DNA from 2 places in the Pseudomonas sivasensis genome. Region 1 is predicted to be linked to the other one. Evidence: predicted binding sites of a transcription regulator. Region 1 holds the regulator's gene; the other holds the start of a gene.

Region 1 (7,412 bases):
AGACGGCAGCGAATTCAAGACGTTCAACACCCTCGACGGCCAAGGCATCAAGATGCTGATGGCTGCAGGCGTGCAAACCGCGATTATCAGCGGCCGAAAAACTCCCGTTGTGGAACGCCGCGCACAAAACCTGGGGATTCCTCACCTGTATCAGGGCCGCGAGGATAAACTGGTAGTTCTGGACGAGCTTCTTGGCCAACTCAACCTAAGCTATGAGCAGGTCGCCTACTTAGGCGATGATCTGCCCGACCTGCCGGTCATTCGTCGAGTAGGGCTTGGCATGGCCGTCGCCAATGCGGCGGCGTTTGTTCGCGAGCACGCCCATGGCATCACCTGCGCCCGTGGTGGCGAAGGTGCAGCACGCGAGTTCTGCGAACTGATCCTGCGAGCCCAAGGCAGCCTTGAAGCGGCCCACGCCGCCTACCTATAGAGCGTTTTATGCTGAGCAAAAAGATTCGCAACTTCCTGTTATTCGGGGTCATTGCCGCGCTGTTCCTCGCGGTGGGCTACTGGAATATCAGTCCGGGGCGCTTCCTCGACCAGCCTGTTGCGCAGGTCGACGAGGGGGCCATCGACTATTACGCCACCAATGCCTATAGCGTGCAGTTCCTGCCCGACGGCAAGCTGCAGTACGAAATGACGTCGGACAAAGTCGAGCACTTGAAGGCCACCGAAGTCACTCTGCTGACTAATCCGGACCTGAACCTGTACCGCGGCACCGAATTTCCGTGGCATGTCACCAGCAAGCGTGGTGAGGTGAACCCCGACGGCACCGAGGTAGAACTGATTGACTCGGTACGTGTTGCGCGCACGGACGCCAAAGCCCGTGACACGGTGATTACCAGCAGTCGCATGACCGTATTCCCGCAGAAGCAATATGCGCAGACCGAGCAAGACGTTAGAATCGACGGCGCTGGCGGTGTATCGACTGGCAAGGGAATGAAAGCGTATTTGAAAGAAAGCAGGATACACCTGCTATCGAACGTAAGAGGACAGTATGAGGCTCGTTAAAACTCTCCCTATTTTGCTCGGTTTGGGCGCAGCACTGGGAAGCGTGAGCGCCTGGGCTCTGCCGAACGATAGCCAGCAACCGATCCACATCTCGGCTGACGATGCGCAACTGGATGACAAGCAAGGTGTTGCCACCTATACCGGCGGCGTAATCATCACCCAAGGGTCGATGAAGATCACCGGTAATACCGTGACACTGACGCGTACCCAAGCCGGTGACATCGACGTCGTGACCTCAGTGGGCAACCTGGCTTACTTCGAACAGAAGCAGTCCGCTGCCGACACTGGCCCGATGAAGGGCTACGGCAAGACCATTCAGTATCACGCCCAGCAGAATCGCATTGTGCTGATCGACCAGGCCAAGGTGCTCAGCCCCGATGGCAACTCCACGGAAGGTGAAAAGATCACCTATGACACCGTGAAACAGATCGCTAACGCCGGTCGTGCCAATGGCAGCAAGGTCACCGCACCGCGCCCACGCATCGACATGGTTATCCAGCCGAAGAAGAAGGCCGAGTAATGGCAACCCTGAAAGCCCAGCATCTGGCCAAGGCCTATAAAAGCCGTCAGGTCGTGCGCGACGTCAGCCTGTCGATCGACAGCGGCCAGATCGTCGGCTTGCTCGGCCCCAACGGCGCAGGCAAGACCACATGCTTCTACATGATTGTTGGCCTGGTCCAGGCGGATCAGGGTCGCGTACTGATCGACGACCTGGATGTCAGCCACCAGCCAATGCACGGTCGTGCACGCGCGGGTATCGGCTATCTTCCTCAAGAAGCATCGATCTTCCGCAAACTGTCAGTTGCCGACAACATTATGGCCATCCTTGAAACTCGCAAGGAACTGGACCGTGACGGCCGCCGACAGGAGCTGGAAAGCCTGCTGCAGGAATTCCATATCAACCACATTCGCGACAACCTTGGCATGAGCCTGTCCGGTGGTGAGCGGCGTCGCGTGGAAATCGCCCGCGCCCTGGCCACTGCCCCCAAGTTCATTCTGCTGGACGAACCGTTTGCCGGCGTCGACCCTATCTCGGTTGGCGACATCAAGCAGATCATCCATCACCTCAAGGCCAAGGGTATCGGTGTACTGATCACCGATCACAACGTGCGTGAGACCCTCGATATCTGCGAAACCGCGTATATCGTCAACGATGGTCAACTGATCGCAGAAGGCGACTCCGCCACCATCCTGGCCAACGAACTGGTCAAGGAAGTGTATCTGGGTCACGAGTTTCGCCTGTAAAGCCGCCTGCACAAACAAGGCGGTGGCAGGTCGTTTGCCTGATGCGCGGGAGTCAATGAAAACCTCCGGTTTTTTATTGTTACCGCGCTCTAGGCAAAGCCCTCGATATCAGGCATATAATTTGCTTATGTTTGGCGCTCACGCGCCCTGTCGTGGATGGCGCGTTGCGCCGGCGAATAAGGTGTTAAGCCCCTGCCATGAAACCATCGCTAGTCCTAAGAATGGGCCAGCAGCTGACGATGACACCGCAGCTGCAACAGGCCATCCGCCTGCTCCAATTGTCGACCCTGGACCTGCAACAGGAAATCCAGGAGGCCCTGGAGTCTAATCCGATGCTCGAACGCCAGGAAGAAGGCGACGACTTCGATAATGCAGACCCGTTGGCCGACAACATCGAGCAAAAACCCAACGCAGACGTGCAGGAACCGTCCTACCAGGAAACCGCCCCTACGGTGGATAACCTTGAGGAAGGCGATTGGAACGAACGCATTCCCAACGAGCTTCCCGTAGACACTGCTTGGGAAGACGTCTACCAGACCAGCGCCAGCAGCCTGCCCAGCAACGACGATGATGAGTGGGACTTCACTACCCGCACGTCCGCCGGCGAAAGTCTGCAGAGCCATCTGTTGTGGCAACTGAACCTCGCACCGATGTCGGACACCGATCGCCTGATCGCCGTCACCCTGATCGATTGCATCAATAACCAAGGCTATCTGGACGAGACACTCGAAGAGATTCTTGAGGCCTTCGACCCCGAACTAGATATCGAACTGGACGAAATCGAAGCCGTCCTGCACCGCATCCAGCAATTTGAGCCCGCGGGTATTGGTGCGCGCACCCTTAGCGAATGCCTGCAGCTGCAACTGCGCCAGCTGCCCGCCAAGACCCCATGGCTCGCCGAGGCCCAGCGCCTGGTCACCGAATACATCGACCTGCTCGGCAGCCGCGATTACAGCCAACTGATGCGTCGCATGAAACTCAAGGAAGACGATCTGCGCCAGGTCATCGAGCTGGTGCAAAGCCTCAACCCGCGTCCCGGCTCGCAGATCGAGTCCAGCGAGGCCGAATACGTAGTTCCTGACGTGATCGTGCGCAAGGACAACGAGCGCTGGCTGGTGGAGCTTAACCAGGAGTCAGTGCCACGCCTGCGAGTCAACCCGCAATATGCAGGTTTCGTGCGACGCGCCGACACCAGCGCCGACAACACCTTCATGCGCAACCAGTTGCAGGAGGCGCGCTGGTTCATCAAGAGCCTGCAAAGCCGTAACGAAACCCTGATGAAAGTCGCCACGCAGATCGTCGAGCATCAGCGCGGCTTCCTGGAATACGGCGATGAAGCGATGAAGCCTTTGGTTCTGCACGATATCGCCGAAGCGGTAGGCATGCACGAGTCGACGATTTCCCGCGTTACCACGCAAAAATTCATGCATACCCCACGGGGTATTTATGAGTTGAAATACTTTTTCTCCAGCCATGTCAGCACCTCAGAAGGCGGCGAATGCTCGTCCACGGCAATCCGCGCAATCATCAAAAAACTGGTTGCCGCGGAAAATCAGAAAAAGCCGTTGAGTGACAGCAAGATCGCTGGTTTACTGGAGGCACAAGGCATTCAGGTCGCCCGTCGAACCGTCGCCAAGTACCGCGAATCCCTTGGGATCGCGCCTTCCAGCGAGCGTAAGCGTTTGATGTGACGGGCGGGCCACAGCGTTCCAGTGGCGGGTATTCCTACCCGCCGCTTTATGCACTGGCAACGAAGGAGAAGCTGTATGCAAGTCAACATCAGTGGACACCATGTAGAAGTCACCCCTCCCCTGCGCGAATATGTCGAGCAAAAGCTGAAAAAGCTTGAGGGTCATTTTGACAAGATCACCAATGTGCAAGTGATCATGAAGGTCGACAAGCTTCAGCAGAAAATCGAAGCGACCCTACAGATTCCCGGTGGCGAAGTAGTCGCCAACGCCGAGCATGAAGACATGTATGCATCAATCGATGCCTTGACTGACAAGCTCGACCGCCAACTTAAAAAGCATAAGGAAAAGCAGCAGAGCCTTCTTCAGGGCACAGGCCGCTAACACTCCCCACCCATGATTCGACTTGAAACCATCCTGACCCCCGGCCGTTCCCTCGTGAACGTGCCGGGCGGCAGCAAGAAGAAAGCCCTCGAACAAATTGCCAACCTGATCAGCAGCCAAGTGCCTGAACTGGAGATGCAAGATGTCTTCGAGGCTCTGATTGCTCGTGAAAAACTGGGTTCCACCGGTTTTGGTAACGGCATCGCCATTCCTCACTGTCGCCTCAAAGGCTGTGAGACACCTGTCAGCGCGCTGCTGCACTTGGACGCGCCTATCGATTTCGATGCCATTGATGGCGCCCCGGTCGACCTGCTGTTTGTTCTGTTGGTCCCACAGGCCGCCACCGATGCGCACTTGGAACTGCTTCGGCAGATCGCCAGCATGCTCGACCGCAAAGAAGTACGCGACAAACTGCGCAGTGCCGGCAGCAATGAGGCGCTGTACCAAGTTGTCCTGGATGAGCAAAACGGGCAGTAATCATGCGTTTGATCATCGTCAGCGGCCGCTCCGGCTCGGGTAAAAGTACCGCCCTCAACGTTCTTGAGGACAACGGCTTCTATTGCATCGATAACCTGCCGGCCGGCCTACTGCCGGAGTTGGCGGAACTCGCTCTGATCCACACCGAGCTGGCGCAACCTCTGGTTGCCGTTTCGATCGACGCCCGCAACCTACCCAGCCACCTCTCTCGGTTCCCGGAACTGTTGGAAGAAGTGCGCGCCAAGCATATTCATTGTGATGTGCTGTACCTGGACGCCGATGAAGAGACGCTGCTCAAACGCTTCTCCGAAACCCGTCGACGCCACCCCCTCAGCAGCCCTCACCGTTCTCTGGCTGAAGCCATCGAGGACGAAACCAAGTTGCTGGGGCCGATCATTGACCTCGCCGACCTTAAGATCAACACCACCGGCCTTAACCTTTACCAGCTGCGCGATGCCATCAAACTGCGCCTGCTGAATCAGCCGGAGCCTGGCACGGCGTTTCTCGTCGAGTCTTTTGGCTTCAAACGTGGCATGCCGGTGGATGCCGATCTGGTGTTCGACGTGCGCTGCCTGCCCAACCCCTACTGGAAGCCAGAGTTACGCGACCAATCAGGGCTGGACCTACCTGTGGCTGAGTACCTAGCCGCGCAGCCGGATGTGGAGGAGATGTTCCAGGACATTTCCAGCTATCTGCTCAAGTGGCTGCCGCGCTTTGCCGCGAGCAACCGGGCCTATGTCACTATTGCCATTGGATGCACCGGCGGTCATCACCGTTCGGTATACCTGACCGAGCGCTTGGGCCAAGCACTGCAACAAACCCTCAAGAACGTCCAGGTTCGCCACCGCGACCTTAGCTGAAAGGAACACCTGCGCGATGCCCGCTCTGGAAATTGAAATCATCAACAAGTTGGGCTTGCACGCCCGCGCCTCGGCCAAGTTTGTCGGAGTAGCCGGGCAGTTCCCCTGCCAGATCAGGGCTGGACGCACACCTGAAAGCATGGTCGACGGCAAAAGCATCATGGCGATGATGATGCTGGCGGCCGGCAAAGGCACCAAAATTCATTTGAAGACCGAAGGCGAGCAAGACCAGGAAGCGATGGAAGCTCTGGTGGCGTTGATCAACAACTACTTTGATGAGGGTGAGTAACCTCACCCTTTGACACAAACGTGAAGCCGCAACGGCTTCACCCCAATGCGGTATCCATCGCCATCATCAAGCAAAATCCAATGCAGAGCCCCAAGCTGGCGAGCTTTTCGTGGCCATTGCGCCGCGACTCCGGGATCACCTCATGGGTCACTACCAACAGCATCGCCCCGGCAGCCAGCGCCAGCCCCAAAGGCAACAACACCTCGGCCAGGCTCACCAGCCAAGCGCAGAGTACGGCAAACACCGGTTCCACCAAGCCTGAAGCAGCACCAATCAGGAATGCCTTGGCCCGCGACATCCCTGCCCCGGCCAACACCAACGCAATCACAAGACCTTCGGGCACATCCTGCAAGGCGATGCCCATGGCCAAGCTGTCGGCATCCGGCATGCCGCCGCCGGCAGAGACGCCAACCGCCATGCCTTCCGGAATGTTGTGAGCAATGATAGCGAACACGAATAGCCAGATGCGCGGCGGTATCACCGGTTTGTCCGGCGTGCCCACCAGCATTTCTGGACTCGCGCCGGAGACCTTGCGGTCAACCAGATACAGCCCGAACGCTCCCAACATAATGCCGAAACTGATCAGCCCGCTCGCGCCCCAGGACGTAAGCCCCAGGCTTTCTGCAGCAGCGATACCCGGTACCACCAGTGAAAAGGCGGTTGCAGCCAGCATCACGCCAGCCCCAAAGCCCAGCAAGGTATCGCTCACGGCCACCGGCATCCGCCGAATCACCAATACCGGAACCGCGCCCAGCGCAGTACCGAGCGCGCAGATCGCCCCGCCCTGCAAAGCACGCAGGATGCGCGGTTCAAGGTCCAGCCAGGCCAGCCCGTGGGCCACCAGCAATGCAGTACCTGCCAGTAGCAGTAGCGAGCCAAGCGCATAGCGAAACAGTCGCACGCTGCCGATCGCCAGTGTTTCAGTGCCCATAGTCGGCCTTAGATCTTGTTATAGAGGTAAATGTCAGGCCATAGCAGCCTGATAGCGTGCGGCAACTTCTGGCCAGTTAATAACACTGTAGAAGGCATTGATGTATTCCGGGCGGCGGTTCTGGTAGCGCAAATAGTAAGCATGCTCCCATACGTCCAGGCCGAGGATCGGCGTGTTGCCGTTCATCAGCGGGCTGTCTTGGTTACCGCTGCTTTCCACCACCAAGGTCTTTTGCGGCGTAACGCTCAGCCAAGCCCAGCCGCTGCCGAAGCGGGTCAATGCGGCTTTGGTGAAGGCCTCCTTGAAACTATCAAAACCTCCAACTTGCTCGTCAATTGCCTTGCCCAATGCGCCCTCTGGCTTACCGCCCCCTTGAGGTGACATCACCGCCCAGAACAGCGAGTGGTTAGCGTGACCGCCACCTTGGTTGATCACGGCTGCGCGAAGCTTTTCCGGTATTTGGTGCACGCTGGACACCAGTTTTTCCACCGGCCAGCCGGCGAACTCAGTGCCCTCGACGGCGGCAT
Region 2 (7,412 bases), 650 kb from region 1:
CGATGATGACGTTGGTGTAGTCCTTGAGGTTCTCGTCCGGTAACTCGCGGGCCAGCAACTGCGCTGCGCCACGGATGCCGCCCAACGGGTTCTTGATCTCATGGGCGAGGCCACGTACCAGCATCTTGCTGGTTTCTTGCTTGGACAACTGCGCTTCTTCTTTGGTGATGCGCAGCAGGCGGTCACGGGGATGTACTTCAAGCAGCAGCAGGGTCGCGCCGTTGCTCAGGATCGGGGTCACAGCGTAGTCGACGGTCAATGTCTGCCCGGTAAGGGCCGTGAGCATCGCTTCACGCTTGGTGAATGGATGCGCCTGCTCCACCGCCTGGCGTAACGAGCTCAAGGCTTCGGCCGACTCGGTGAACAGCTCGCTGATGAACTGCCCATGGCTGCGCTGGCCACTGATGGCCAGAAGCATCTCCGCCGCCGGGTTCATGTACTCAAGACGCAAGTCGTCATTGAGCAGGATGGTCGCGGTGGTCAGGTTGTCGAGTAGCAAACGGTGCAGTGCATCGCTGATGGTCATCAGGACCTCTTTTGGAGCAAGGCGCGGGCTTGAGGCACACGCTGATACAAGGAAAATGCAAAAACCAAACCAAGGCTCCGAAAAGAAGCGCGAAAGCCCTGAAATGGGGGGTTAGGGCCCGAAACTGTGGCGTTCTGCCAGCTTGAACGGGAAGTTTCGAACCAAAATGGTGTTAGTCGTTGGGGCGGGTGCAGGATGTCGCACCAATATAGTGCGGTTTTGTGAAGGTTGTTCAGGAAGTGCCGAAATCATATAAATCAAATGTGGGAGGGGTTGCCCCTCTCCCACATTTTTGGATCGGGGTTACAGTTTTAGTCTTTGTAGATACACAGCTCGGCCGTAGCGCGGATCATCGCCAATTGCCGCAGTGGGTCGTTCAGCGGCTCATGTACCGCTTCGGCCAGCCATTGAGGGCACTGCGGGTCGGTACGTTGTGGAGTGAAGTCCGCCAGTTGTTGCAGCAGGCGTTTTTGCAATTGATCCAGTTGCGGGCGAATCTGCTTTACCAGGTCCGGGCGCGGGTCGTCGGGTGCCTTGCCCTGGAACTGCCAGTCGGACAGGTGGGTGTACTGCACCAGCTTGTTTGCCTCGATCTGCGCCGAGAAAAATTGCTCGGCGGCGGCGGGCTCCAGTTTGTAGCTCGGTGCCTGGGCAATGACGCTGGCGAGCACATCTTGCTCGCGCTTTTTGTCTTCTACCGGTTTTTTGCTGTCCCATTTGCTCAGGGCCACCTGGTCGGCAATGGTCAGGCGTTCGGCGATGCTGTTGAGCAATGGCTCCAGTGTCGGCGGTGCAGCGAATGCACTGGCGCTGACGAATAACAGAGCGAACACAAGTCGACGTTTCAATGCTGATCTCCTTGTGGGAGGGGGCTTGCCCCCCGATAGCAGAGTGTCAGTCAGCACCTGTATCAGCTGACCCACCGCTATCGGGAGCAAGCTCCCTCCCACCTTTTTGATTAAGTTTGCAGGTGTGGAACTGTGTAATTCACGGGCAAAAAAAGACCTCCCGAAGGAGGTCTTTTTTGTCACGCTACTTTAAGCAGCGCTACCGGATCAGCAGCTGTAGTACAGCTCGTATTCCAGTGGGTGTACGAAGGTACGAACCTTGATTTCTTCTTCGCTTTTCAGGCCGATGTAAGCGTCGATGAAGTCGTCGCTGAATACGCCGCCTTTGGTCAGGAACGCACGGCCCTTGTCCAGCTCTTCCAGGGCTTCTTTCAGGCTGCCGCACACTTGTGGGATCTCTTTGGCCTCTTCAGGCGGCAGGTCGTACAAGTTTTTGTCGGCAGCGTCGCCAGGGTGGATCTTGTTCTGGATACCGTCCAGGCCGGCCATAACCAGAGCTGCGAAGGCCAGGTAAGGGTTGGCTGCTGGATCCGGGAAGCGAGCTTCGATACGGCGAGCGCGTGGGCTGGAGACGTAAGGAATACGGATCGAAGCGGAACGGTTGCGCGCCGAGTAGGCCAGCATTACCGGAGCTTCGAAACCTGGGACCAGACGCTTGTAGGAGTTGGTCGAAGGGTTGGTGAAGCCGTTCAGGGCCTTACCGTGCTTGATGATGCCGCCGATGAAGTACAGGGCGGTGTCGGACAGGCCGGCATAACCTTCGCCAGCGAAAGTGTTCTTGCCATCTTTGGCGATGGACAGGTGAACGTGCATACCCGAACCGTTATCGCCGTACAGAGGCTTAGGCATGAAGGTCGCGGTACGGCCGTAGGCAACGGCAGTGTTGTGTACGCAGTACTTCAGGGTCTGAACTTCGTCAGCCTTGGCAACCAGGGTGTTGAACTTCACACCGATTTCGTTCTGGCCGGCAGTCGCCACTTCGTGGTGGTGAACTTCGATGACCAGGCCCATGTCTTCCATGGCGTTGCACATGGAGGTACGGATTTCGTGGTCGTGGTCGAACGGCGGAACTGGGAAGTAACCACCTTTGATGCCTGGACGGTGGCCATGGTTGCCGCCTTCCACGTCCTGATCGGACATCCACGAACCTTGTTCAGAGTAGATCTTGAACATGGAGCCGGAGATGTCGGACTTGAACTTCACTTGGTCAAAGATGAAGAATTCTGGCTCTGGGCCTACGAATACGGTGTCACCGATACCGGTCGACTTCAGGTATTCCTCGGCACGCTTGGCGATCGCACGTGGGTCGCGGTCGTAGCCTTGCATGGTCGAAGGCTCGATCACGTCGCACACCAGGATCAGGGTGGCTTCTTCGGTGAACGGGTCCAGCACGGCAGTGCTGTCGTCCGGCATCAGGATCATGTCGGAGGCTTCGATGCCTTTCCAGCCAGCGATGGAGGAACCGTCGAACATTTTGCCTTCTTCGAAGAACGCATCATCCAGCGCATCGCGAGCCGGCATGGTCACGTGGTGCTGAGTGCCTTTGGTGTCCGTGAAGCGCAGATCAATCCATTTAACGTCATGATCTTTGATGAGTTGAACCGACTTCGACATAGTGTCCTCCGGGTGGCTTCGGGCTGGGGTAGTGGAGTTAGCCCTTAGAATGTGGGTGATGCCGGCGCGGATAGTCCGCCATGGCAACCTGCCTCACAAGAGAGCAAATTGCATGCCAGTGCGCCAACATGGGTTTTTTGCTCCAAAAACGCCCCTATAAAGGTGCATTGCGACAAAAGCGCGAAATTCGCGCACTGCAATGTGGCGCTGACGCGTGCAAATGCACTGCTTTAGTGCGAGTCGAGTGATGTGCATATTAACTGGTTAAACCTTGAGCGATTTCCGCTATAATCCGCGCCCCCCTTTTTCGGCAGGCCCTGCGCGCGCTGTTTCCATGAAATTAATCGTTAAAGTCTTCCCCGAGATCACCATCAAGAGCCGACCGGTACGGATGCGTTTCATCCGTCAGTTGGCCAAGAACATCCGTGCCGTGCTCCGCGATCTGGACCCGGCTGTGGTGGTGAACGGTGTGTGGGACAACCTCGAGCTGGAAACCCGCCTCACCGACGCCAAAGCCTTGAAGGACATGACCGAGCGCCTGAGCTGCATGCCGGGTATCGCGCATTTCCTCCAGGTGGATGAGTACCCGCTGGGCGACTTCGATGACATCACCGAAAAATGCAAACGGCACTTCGGTGACAGCCTTGAAGGCAAGATTTTTTCGGTACGCTGCAAGCGTGCCGGCAAGCACCCATTCAGCTCCATGGACGTCGAGAAATACGTCGGCAGCAAGCTGCGTCGCGAGTGCGGCGCCGCCGGAATTTCCTTAAAAGCGCCACAAATTGAAGTGCGCATGGAAATTCGCGACCAACGGTTGTTTGTGATTCACAGCCAGCACGACAGCATCGGCGGCTACCCGTTGGGCGCCCTGGAACAGACCCTGGTATTGATGTCCGGCGGTTTCGATTCCACGGTCGCGGCCTACCAGATCATGCGCCGCGGCCTGATGAGCCACTTCTGCTTCTTTAATCTGGGTGGGCGTGCACACGAATTGGGCGTGATGGAAGTCGCGCACTTTATCTGGAAGAAGTACGGCAGCTCCCAACGCGTGCTATTTGTGAGCGTACCGTTTGAGGAAGTGCTGGGCGAAATTCTCGGTAAAGTCGATAACAGTCATATGGGCGTAGTATTGAAGCGTATGATGTTGCGCGCTGCGTCTCGGATTGCCGATCAGTTGCAGATCGACGCCCTGGTGACCGGCGAAGCGATTTCCCAGGTTTCCAGCCAGACGTTGCCGAACCTGTCGCTGATCGACTGCGTGACCGAGAAGCTGGTGTTGCGCCCACTGATCGCCAGCCACAAGCAGGACATCATCGATTTGGCAGAAGAAATCGGCACCGCCGACTTCGCCAAGCATATGCCTGAATACTGCGGGGTCATCTCGGTGAATCCCAAGACCCACGCCAAGCGCAACCGCGTGGAGTACGAAGAACAACAGTTTGATATGGCGATTCTGGAGCGTGCGCTTCAGAACGCCAAGCTGGTCCCGATCGATCGTGTTATCGACGAACTGGGCCAGGATGTGCAGATCGAAGAAGTCAGTGAAGCCCTGGCCGGCCAGATTGTTGTCGACATCCGTCACCCGGATGCCGCTGAAGATGAGCCGCTGGAAATTCCTGGCGTCGACGTACAAACGCTGCCGTTCTACGCATTGAACGCGCGTTTCAAGGAACTGGATGACAGCCGTCAGTACCTGCTGTATTGCGACAAAGGCGTGATGAGTCGCCTGCATGCCCACCATTTGCTCAGTGAGGGGCATGCCAATGTGCGCGTTTATCGACCGAGCTAAGAGCCCGGGGCTGTTTGCCTGTGGCCTGCGTCACCGGCCCCCCGACTCTGCCGTCAAGCTGTAACGGCAAGGCCTGACTCTACTGTAAATCGCTGCCACGACCTGTCAGCACACCGAATCCTCTGATCGAGATACACAAGTGATCGAAAATCTACGTAACATCGCCATCATTGCTCACGTTGACCATGGTAAAACCACCCTGGTAGACAAACTCCTGCGTCAATCCGGCACCCTGGAGCGCAACGAGCTCAACGACGAGCGCGTGATGGACTCCAACGACCAGGAAAAAGAGCGCGGTATTACCATCCTGGCAAAAAACACCGCTATCAACTGGAACGGCTACCACATCAACATCGTGGACACCCCGGGCCACGCCGACTTCGGCGGCGAAGTAGAACGCGTAATGTCGATGGTTGACTCCGTTCTGCTGCTGGTTGATGCCCAAGACGGCCCTATGCCGCAAACCCGTTTCGTGACCAAGAAGGCTTTCGAAGCCGGCCTGCGTCCGATCGTGTGCATCAACAAGGTTGACCGTCCAGGCGCGCGTCCGGACTGGGTTCTGGACCAGATCTTCGACCTGTTCGACAACCTGGGTGCTACCGAAGAACAGCTGGACTTCAAAGTCGTGTACGCCTCGGCCCTGAACGGCATTGCCGGTCTGGAACACACCGACATGGCTGAAGACATGACCCCGCTGTACCAGTCGATCGTCGACAACGTACCGGCTCCAAAAGTTGACCGTGACGGCCCGTTCCAGATGCAAATCTCGGCACTGGACTACAACAGCTTCCTGGGTGTTATCGGCGTTGGCCGTATCGCTCGTGGTAGCGTCAAGCCGAACACCCCGGTTGTTGCTATCGGCGCCGACGGCAAGAAGCGTAACGGTCGTATCCTGAAGCTGATGGGTCACCACGGTCTGCACCGTATCGACGTTGAAGAAGCTTTCGCTGGCGACATCGTATGCGTGAGCGGTATGGACTCCCTGTTCATCTCCGACACCCTGTGCCAGCCGGACAACGTCGAGGCGATGAAGCCTCTGACCGTTGACGAACCAACCGTTTCCATGACCTTCCAGGTAAACGACTCGCCTTTCTGCGGTAAAGAAGGCAAGTTCGTGACTTCCCGTAACATCAAGGAACGTCTGGACAAAGAGCTGCTGTACAACGTTGCACTGCGCGTTGAAGAAGGCGACTCGGCTGACAAATTCAAGGTTTCCGGCCGTGGTGAGCTGCACCTCTCGGTACTGATCGAAACCATGCGTCGCGAAGGCTTCGAAATGGGCGTTGGTCGTCCAGAAGTGATCATCCGTCAAGTTGACGGCGTGAAGCAGGAACCGTTCGAAAACGTAACCATCGACACCCCTGAAGAATCCCAGGGCAAGGTCATGGAAGAGATGGGCCTGCGTAAAGGCGACCTGACCAACATGGTGCCGGATGGCAAAGGCCGTGTGCGTCTGGAATACAACATCCCTGCTCGTGGTCTGATCGGTTTCCGTAACCAGTTCCTGACCCTGACCAACGGCGCTGGCATCCTGACCTCGATCTTCGATCGCTACGACACCATGAAGTCCGGCGACATGTCCGGCCGTCAGAACGGTGTTCTGGTATCGGTTGAGACTGGCAAGGCACTGACCTACTCCCTGGAAACCCTCCAGGCGCGTGGCAAGCTGTTCGTTGAACACGGTCAAGAGATCTACAACGGTCAGATCGTTGGTCTGAACAGCCGTGACAACGACATGGGCGTCAACCCAACCAAAGGCAAGAAGCTCGACAACATGCGCGCTTCGGGCAAAGACGAAACCATCGCTCTGGTCCCACCTGTTCGCTTCACTCTGGAACAGGCCCTGGAATTCATCCAGGACGACGAGCTGTGCGAAGTTACGCCTAAGTCGATCCGCCTGCGTAAGAAGATCCTGGACGAAGGCGAGCGTACCCGCGCTGCCAAGAAAGCCAAGAACTGAGTTAACTCAGGCTGAATGAAAAACGCCCCCGGTCGAAAGGCCGGGGGCGTTTTTTTATGCCTGCTGGTTTTGTGGTGGCTGTACCGGCCTCATCGGGGGCAAGCCCTCTCCCACATTTGACCGAGTACAGCCATTTGGAATGCGGTCAGTGTGGGAGGGGGCTTGCCCCCGATAGAGCCCTTGAGCCCCCTGCAAAACCCGGATCAGAACTTGTCGAGGGTCTTGAAATTGGTCTCGCGCACCACTTCCTTCGGCTTGTACGCGCAATACCCCGGCCGCGGTCCGATCTTCGGGTGATTGCGGCAGGTATCCGGGCGCTTGTCATAAATAGTGCAGAAGCGCGTCTTACGATCCAGGTACAGGCAATCGTTGTTGCTCATGCGCTGCAGGGTAAAAATCTCGGATTTGTTGTTGTAGCGCTCGACGATGCCTTCCTTCTGCAACCGCTTGGCGATGTTCTTCGGCGGATCGCCGCGTTCGAACTCATCGACGATGCCAATGCGGATCAGGTCCTTGATCTTCACTTCGACCGGCAGCGTGCAGCAGCTGGACACGCAGCCACCGCACATGTGGGCGGAATATTTCTGCCAGGTCTCAAGACGGTCGAGTTCCGCGGCGGCGATCAGTTGAGGCTTCATCAAGGTTCCAAAAGGTGGGGCTGTATCCGGGCGCGCG

What was found. The regulator sigma-54, encoded in region 1, starts transcription at its own class of promoters, with help from an activator protein. The targets are predictions, from matches to a motif close to ANTGGCATNNANNTTGCTNT.
Region 2: the regulator sigma-54 is predicted to act here: its motif matches at 3,089-3,108, upstream of glnA (type I glutamate--ammonia ligase).

Annotation. Positions count from the first base shown of each region.
Region 1 covers NZ_CP090029.1:1,202,591-1,210,002, reverse strand. The annotation lists gene LRO94_RS05345 (KdsC family phosphatase) at 1-430, shown strand, start outside; gene lptC (LPS export ABC transporter periplasmic protein LptC) at 439-1,011, shown strand; gene lptA (lipopolysaccharide transport periplasmic protein LptA) at 998-1,531, shown strand; gene lptB (LPS export ABC transporter ATP-binding protein) at 1,531-2,256, shown strand; gene LRO94_RS05325 (RNA polymerase factor sigma-54) at 2,454-3,947, shown strand; gene hpf (ribosome hibernation-promoting factor, HPF/YfiA family) at 4,023-4,328, shown strand; gene ptsN (PTS IIA-like nitrogen regulatory protein PtsN) at 4,341-4,805, shown strand; gene rapZ (RNase adapter RapZ) at 4,808-5,665, shown strand; gene LRO94_RS05305 (HPr family phosphocarrier protein) at 5,682-5,954, shown strand; gene LRO94_RS05300 (ZIP family metal transporter) at 5,992-6,885, opposite strand; gene LRO94_RS05295 (superoxide dismutase) at 6,919-7,412, opposite strand, start outside.
Region 2 covers NZ_CP090029.1:551,028-558,439, forward strand. The annotation lists gene glnL (nitrogen regulation protein NR(II)) at 1-526, opposite strand, end outside; gene LRO94_RS02445 (chorismate mutase) at 838-1,374, opposite strand; gene glnA (type I glutamate--ammonia ligase) at 1,582-2,988, opposite strand; gene thiI (tRNA uracil 4-sulfurtransferase ThiI) at 3,323-4,777, shown strand; gene typA (translational GTPase TypA) at 4,917-6,737, shown strand; gene LRO94_RS02465 (YkgJ family cysteine cluster protein) at 6,941-7,375, opposite strand.